Regions from separate parts of the Oceanobacillus kimchii X50 genome, predicted to be linked through region 1. Evidence: predicted binding sites of a transcription regulator. Region 1 holds the regulator's gene; the other holds the start of a gene.
The links. The regulator Rex, encoded in region 1, represses fermentation and respiration genes when NADH is low (regulators of the CRP and FNR family bind a similar motif). The targets are predictions, from matches to a motif close to TTGTGAAATATTTCACAA.
Positions count from the first base shown of each region.

Region 1 (3,673 bases):
CATTTTAATTCCTTGTGGACTCATTTCAGCTACTTGGTCTGCGATTCGATTAATAAAATAACGATCATGCGAAACAAATATAATCGTGCCAGGAAAATCAGCTAATGCACCTTCTAACACTTCTTTACTATCAATGTCTAAGTGGTTCGTTGGTTCATCTAGAATAAGCAAATTTGCTTTTTGCATTTTTAATTTAGATAATGCTAAACGTGATTTTTCTCCACCACTTAATGCAGATACTGGCTTTAACACGTCATCGCCAGAGAATAAGAAATTACCTAGAATCGTACGAATATCTTTTTCGTTCACTAGAGGATACTCATCCCACAATTCTTGAAGCACAGTTTTATTCGAGTGAAGTTCGGTTTGTTCCTGATCATAGTAGCCAACTTGTACATTCGTCCCTAATTGAATATCTCCTTCGAAAGGAAACTCTTTTTCCACAATAGTCTTTAATAACGTTGTTTTTCCAATTCCATTCGGGCCAACTAATGCGATACGGTCTCCGCGATTTGCATGGAGATGAACATGGCGAAATGTAGGGTCTTGTTGTTCTTCATATCGAAAACCCAAATCAGAGATTTTCAACACATCATTTCCACTACGACGATTAATCTGAAATGACATCGAAGCGGATGATTCATCCCCCATTGGACGATCCATTCTTTCCATTTTTTCTAATTGCTTTCGTCTACTTTGTGCTCGTTTTGTCGTGGAAGCACGAACGATATTTTTTTGAATAAATTCTTCCATTCGTTTAATATCCGTTTGTTGTTTTTCATATTCTTTCATTTCTTGTTCGAAATTGAGTGCTTTTTGTTCTAAGTATTTACTGTAGGTACCGTGATATTTTTTAGAATGATGTCTAGAAATTTCATAAACTATAGAAACCGTTCTATCAAGAAAATAACGGTCGTGGGAAACAATCACAATAGCACCAGGGTAATTAACGAGATAACCTTCTAACCATGTAAGTGTATCAATGTCCAGATGGTTTGTAGGCTCATCGAGGATGAGTAATTGAGGTTTTTGTAGCAATAATTTACCGAGAGCAAGTCTTGTTTTTTGCCCACCACTTAATTCGTTAATCGGTGCTCGATAATCGTAATCTCCAAATGAGAGTCCAGTAAGTACCGATTTTATATCCGATTCATACGTATAACCACCATCTGATTGATAGCGAACTTGTAAGTCATCATATTCCTTTAAAATTAGTTGGTAACTAGCATCATCCACTGCAGTAGGATCTGCCATTTTTGTTTCTAATTCACGTAACTTTTTCTCCATTTGTTTTAAATGGGAAAACACATCTTCCATTTCATTCCAAATGGTTTTTCCTGATTCCAATTTCATATGTTGCGACAGGTAACCATAGGTAAGGTCTTTCGGTTTGAAAAACTCTCCTTCATCATAAGGGATTTCATTTGCCATTATTTTTAGCAATGTCGATTTTCCTGCACCATTTCTCCCGACGATGGCAATTCGATCTTGGTCTTTTATTTCTACTTTTATATTAGACAAAATCTCTTCTGTGCCAAAAGATTTTGATATTCCGTTTAATTGCATCAGTATCATTTTATTGTCACCTCATATTACTAGTTTAGCTTATCGCCATAGAAGGGACAATATTATTGTGAAAAATGTCACGACTTCTAAGGATAAATCTGTTAAAATAAATATAGTATGATAATTATTCTAAGCATTGAAAAGAGGAAGGTCGTATGGAACAAAACAAGATTCCGCAAGCAACTGCAAAACGCTTGCCATTATATTATCGTTTCATTAACAACTTAAATCAACAAGGAAAAAAGCGTGTATCATCAAAAGAATTAAGTGAAGCGGTTAAAGTAGATTCCGCAACCATTCGCAGAGATTTCTCTTACTTCGGTGCACTAGGTAAAAAAGGATACGGATACAATGTCGAATATTTATTAGGATTTTTTAAACGTACGTTAGATCAACATGAAATAACAGAAGTAGCATTAATAGGTGTTGGAAATTTAGGTACAGCTTTCTTACATTATAATTTTATGAAAAATAATAATATCCGTATTACCATTGCATTTGATGCTGATGAGAATAAGGTAGGCACCGATATCGGAGGAGTTCCAGTCTATCATATTGACGAACTAGGGGAAAGATTAAAGGACACAGAGGTTGCGATTTTAACGATACCTGCAGATGAAGCAGATGCGATTGCCAATCAACTGGTCGATCATGGTGTTAATGGTATATTAAACTTTACCCCAGCAAGAATTACAGTACCAAGTCATATTCGTGTGCATCATATTGATTTAGCGATTGAACTTCAATCACTTGTGTATTTTCTTAAACATTATTCATTACAGTAATTATTTCATTATTTTAAATCGATTATTATGTAAGCGTTTGTTGAAATTTGCTTAAAGAAAAAGTAGACTGCATCTCAGTCTACTTTTTCTTTTTTATTTTATTGTGATAACCAAACATCTTAAAAGAACAAAAGAAGCATAAAGCAGAGACTGCTGAAAAAATCAATGTAACGGAATTCCAAACGGTGCTCTCCTTACTTTGAACCCCAAAGTATATAAAAGCTATTCCAACCAGAAAGTATAGAATTGCTCTTATTAAATAAGGATGTTTCATGGATTAACCTCCAAAGAATATCATTTGCATCTCATCTAACATTCGCTGCAGTTCCTCAGGATCAATATTATATTGCATTAACACAACAAAGGAGTTCATTGCTGCGTGAACGATGATAGGCACAATGATACGTTTTGTTTTTACATAAAGGAAAGCAAAAACAAATCCCATGGATGCATAAATAAGAATATGCGTAGGGTCTAAGTGAATAAAGCCAAATATGACTGCTGATAGTAACCCTGCGAAAAAGAAATTCATCCGTTTATATAGCTCTCCAAAGATAATTTTTCGGAATATGATTTCTTCCAAAATCGGAGCTAAAATAGCCGGGACGATCATAAATATCGGTGCTGCTCGAGTAATATCCATAATTTGTTGTGTGTTCTCTGAACCAGGATCAATCCCTAAAGCTATTTCGATTTGGGCAGCAATACCTTGCGCGAATAAAGCCATAAAGAAACCAGCGATGGACCAAAGTATTATGCTTTCAATGCCTGCTGCATTATCATTTCGCATTTGCATATCTGGTTTTAGAAGATATAGCGTAATGAGTACCGCTAATCCAAAGGAAAATATTGACCAATAAATCGTTGCATCCATTAAAGATAAGTCTAAAACGACCGCTAAAATTGGGGCGAAGAGAGCCCCTGAAAGCTGCATAATAATATATGTAAGAATGACATACCAATATCTGCGACTCAAATAAAACGCTCCTTTATCATGTACTGTATTAATTACTATAGTTTAACATATGCATATATAGTTATTATAATCAGAACACGCTATTAAATGAAAAGAAAATGAAGTATTATTTTTCTATAACTGAGTACTACATATGTTGAATAAAAAATATAATTTCTTCACTCTTTTTTGCTTGCATTTTTTTATAGAATTAATTATTATAATAATTGTGATTAGCACTCAACTGTGAAGAGTGCTAATAAAATAAAATGATATCGAATTAAGGAGGCATTTCTACATGATTAAACCATTAGGAGATCGTGTTGTTATCGAACTTGTTGAACAAGAAGAAACAACTGCAAGCGGA
Region 1 is NZ_CM001792.1:642,717-646,389, forward strand. It holds gene C794_RS03615 (ABC-F family ATP-binding cassette domain-containing protein) at 1-1,575, opposite strand, end outside; gene C794_RS03620 (redox-sensing transcriptional repressor Rex) at 1,722-2,351, shown strand; gene C794_RS21150 (YdiK family protein) at 2,431-2,625, opposite strand; gene C794_RS03630 (CPBP family intramembrane glutamic endopeptidase) at 2,629-3,327, opposite strand; gene groES (co-chaperone GroES) at 3,605-3,673, shown strand, end outside.

Region 2 (3,673 bases), 970 kb from region 1:
ATAAGGGGGAATACGATGATCTTTTTCAGGCATTTGTTTGTAAAAGTCATCCGATTAAATAATTGGTTTCTTTTACTTTCGACATTCACGTTGGTTCTGGCAAGTAGTTACTTTATCTATTTTTTAGAACCTGATACATTTGCAGATCCTTTTGAGGGGCTTTGGTGGACAATGACAACAGTGACAACCGTAGGATATGGTGATGTGTCGCCAACCACTGGTCCCGGTAAAATATTCGCAATGTTTTTATATATTATTGGAATTGGAATCATGACTATTTTTATTGGTAAAGCAATTGATTTTCTAAGTGTTCGGAAACGATTAAAGGAGGCAGGCAAATTGAATATCACAACAGAAGATCATATTATCTTAATAAATTGGACAAAAAAGGCTAGTATTACGCTAGACGAATTACTAAAAACCTTTGAAGATATATCTATCGTCATCATTGATGAAGCAGTTAGCAAAATACCGATTTTACATGAACAAGTAGAGTTCGTTCATGGGAACCCAGCAAATACCGATGTATTGTTCCAAGCAAACTTACTAAAAAGTAAATCGGTAATGGTTTTTGCTTCAGAAGATAGTGTCGCAACATCCCAAGCAGATGGTCAAACGCTGTTAATTGCCACGACATTAGAAAGTATCGGAAAAGAATACGAAAAAAATATTTATACAATATGCGAGGTTTTAGAATCAAGACATATTAAAGCATTTCAACATGTCTCTGTTGAGGAATTTATCACTGCAAATGATACAGCAGCCCATTTAGCACGTTCCATTTTATACAATGGCTCAAGTGAAATTATTAGACAACTAACCAGCAATACAGCGTATGATTTGTACTCCATCAGTAAAAAAGACACCTGGCAGACCTATGATGATGCTCGTTCCGATTTAGCAGCTCAAGGTGCCATGCTGATATCAAATGGAAATGATTTATCGATTATTAAACAATTATCCGCGCCTATCCCAAATGATGCCAAGTTGTTTATTATCTGTGATGAAAGTGCTTGTGAAAAAATTATTTCTTAATATAATGAGAAGTGGTTTCTACATATTTGAAGCGATTATTTGTTAACGGGGACCGGAGTTGGATTTGCGAGGCTTGTGTAGGCTGGGGTGCTCTATTTACCACTTTTTTCCGGTTTCCTAAGCTTCGTTTTGGTTTTTGAGCCGCTCTATTAACTATTTTGCCTTTTTAGTAAGAGCTCTGTGTTAATAGATCACGTCAATAAACACTTTTTCTAATAGGTTCTTTCGAATAACTGTACTAGTATAAAAAATAAGCAGCCCCCTTCCTATGTATTGAACTTCAAAATGTTTTCTAAATTTCAGAATTTATATTGACAATAATTGTGAAATGTTTCACAATATAGATGGAAGATATTTCATATTCTAAACGATAAGGGTGTGATGTAGATGAAAACAAGTCAACAAGCAGTGAATCGTGTGGTACTCATTGGCGGTGGATCGGTTGGTATTAGTTATGCATTTGCATTGATGAATCAAGGTGTGACAGAAGAGTTAGCAATTATTGATTTAGATGCGGATAAAGCATTAGGTGATGTAATGGATTTAAATCATGGTAAAGCCTTTGCTCCTTCATTGACTAATGTATGGTTAGGAGAATACGAAGATTGTAAAGATGCAGATATCGTGTGTATTTGTGCTGGGGCTAATCAAAAGCCCGGGGAAACTCGCTTAGACCTTGTAGAAAAAAACATGATAATCTTTAAAGAAATTGTGGCTGACGTGATGAATAGTGGATTCAATGGCATCTTTTTAATCGCTACAAATCCTGTCGATGTCTTGACGCAAGCAGTCATAACATTCAGTGGTCTACCGCCTCATCGTGTAATTGGAAGCGGGACTACACTCGACACAGCGAGGCTACGCTATGAATTAGGAGAATACTTCCATCTATCACCGAAAAATATTCATGCCTACATCATTGGTGAGCACGGAGACACGGAACTCCCGTTATGGAGCACGGCGACTATTGGAACGGTACCACTACTTACGTATCTAAATCGAAGTGAAACCTATAAAAAGGAAGACTTAGATGATATCTTCATTAATGTTCGAGATGCTGCATATCGCATCATTCAGAAAAAAGGAGCAACCTTCTATGGCATTGCGATGAGTCTCGTCCGTGTAACAGAAGCAATATTAAAAGATGAACATAGCATTTTAACTACCAGCACCTTCCTTCAAGGTGAATATAGTGTAGACAATGTATGTATCGGTGTTCCAACGATTATTAATCGGAATGGCGTTTGTGAAGTAATTGAAGTTCCAATGAATGAAGAAGAACATAGAAAATTTACGCATAGCGTTCAGACACTTAAAGGCATTTACGAGCCAGCAATTCAAGCGATACATGTATGAAATATAAATAGTAATGTGTTAGTTGGATGGACCTTTTTTGAAATAGATGTTTAATTTTCCGTTATACACGGGAAAATAACTTATACGTACAAATTCAAGAAAGGATGCAATCCATATGCCACAAAATCCAAGAACGAAATATACAAATGAAGACTTTCCAAAACAATTTCAAGAACAACCAGGTATTCAAAGAGAAATGACACCTATTCCTGATTGCGGGGAAAAAACTTATAAAGGATCGGGACAACTAAAGGGGAGAAAAGCATTAATTACAGGCGGTGACTCTGGTATTGGAAGAGCTGCCGCTATCGCTTATGCTCGGGAAGGAGCAGATGTTGCGATTAACTACCTCCCTGTAGAAGAACCAGACGCATTAGAAGTAAAAGAACTGATTGAAGATGCTGGTCAAAAAGCAGTATTACTTCCTGGTGACTTACGAGATGAAGATTTCGCCCGCTCGTTAATACACAGTGCTATTAAAGAATTAGACGGATTGGACACGTTAGTGATGGTTGCCGGAGAACAGCAAGCTGTAGAGGATATCACGGAACTTTCAACAGAACAATTAGTATCCACATTCCAAACGAATGTATTCTCCATGTATTGGATGGTTCAAGAAGCGATTCCGCACCTGCCAGCAGGAAGCTCAATTATCACCACTTCTTCGGTGGAAGGCTATGATCCCTCACCAATTCTAATGGATTATGCGCCAACGAAGAGTGCCATTATTGGATTCACCAAAGGTTTAGCCAAACAATTAAGTTCCAAAGGAATCCGTGTTAATTCCGTCGCGCCCGGCCCTTACTGGTCTGCTCTGCAAATATCCGGTGGTCAGCTGCAAGAGAATATTCCGAAGTTCGGTAAAGAAACCCCGGCGACACCTTTAGGTCGTGCAGGACAACCAGCGGAGCTAGGTGGACTATATGTGTTCATTGCTTCAGAACATGCAAGCTATGCTACTGGACATGTATTTAGTGCAACTGGAGGAATGCGTGCGAACTAAATATTTGTTGACTAATATCCCATCAAACGGATGAAGTACATCACTTTTTACAGTGGTGTACTTTTTTATGGTATTCCGGATGATGGATGACCATGTAGAGCTGTTATTTATAAGGATAACGAGATATCACTTTTAATAATGTTTTAAAGAAGAACGCCTTTGTAATACAGTTGTATCCTATCATTCATTGGTATCTGGTTGATATAGGTCAAAGGCATTACCATATAAATCTTCGAAACCTACGCCCTTTCCACCAGGAACTGGTTTTGGTTCACCATG
Region 2 is NZ_CM001792.1:3,499,331-3,503,003, forward strand. It holds gene C794_RS17745 (ion channel) at 16-1,035, shown strand; gene C794_RS17750 (L-lactate dehydrogenase) at 1,423-2,391, shown strand; gene C794_RS17755 (SDR family oxidoreductase) at 2,507-3,394, shown strand; gene C794_RS17760 (VOC family protein) at 3,575-3,673, opposite strand, start outside.
Region 2: the regulator Rex is predicted to act here: its motif matches at 1,357-1,374, upstream of C794_RS17750 (L-lactate dehydrogenase).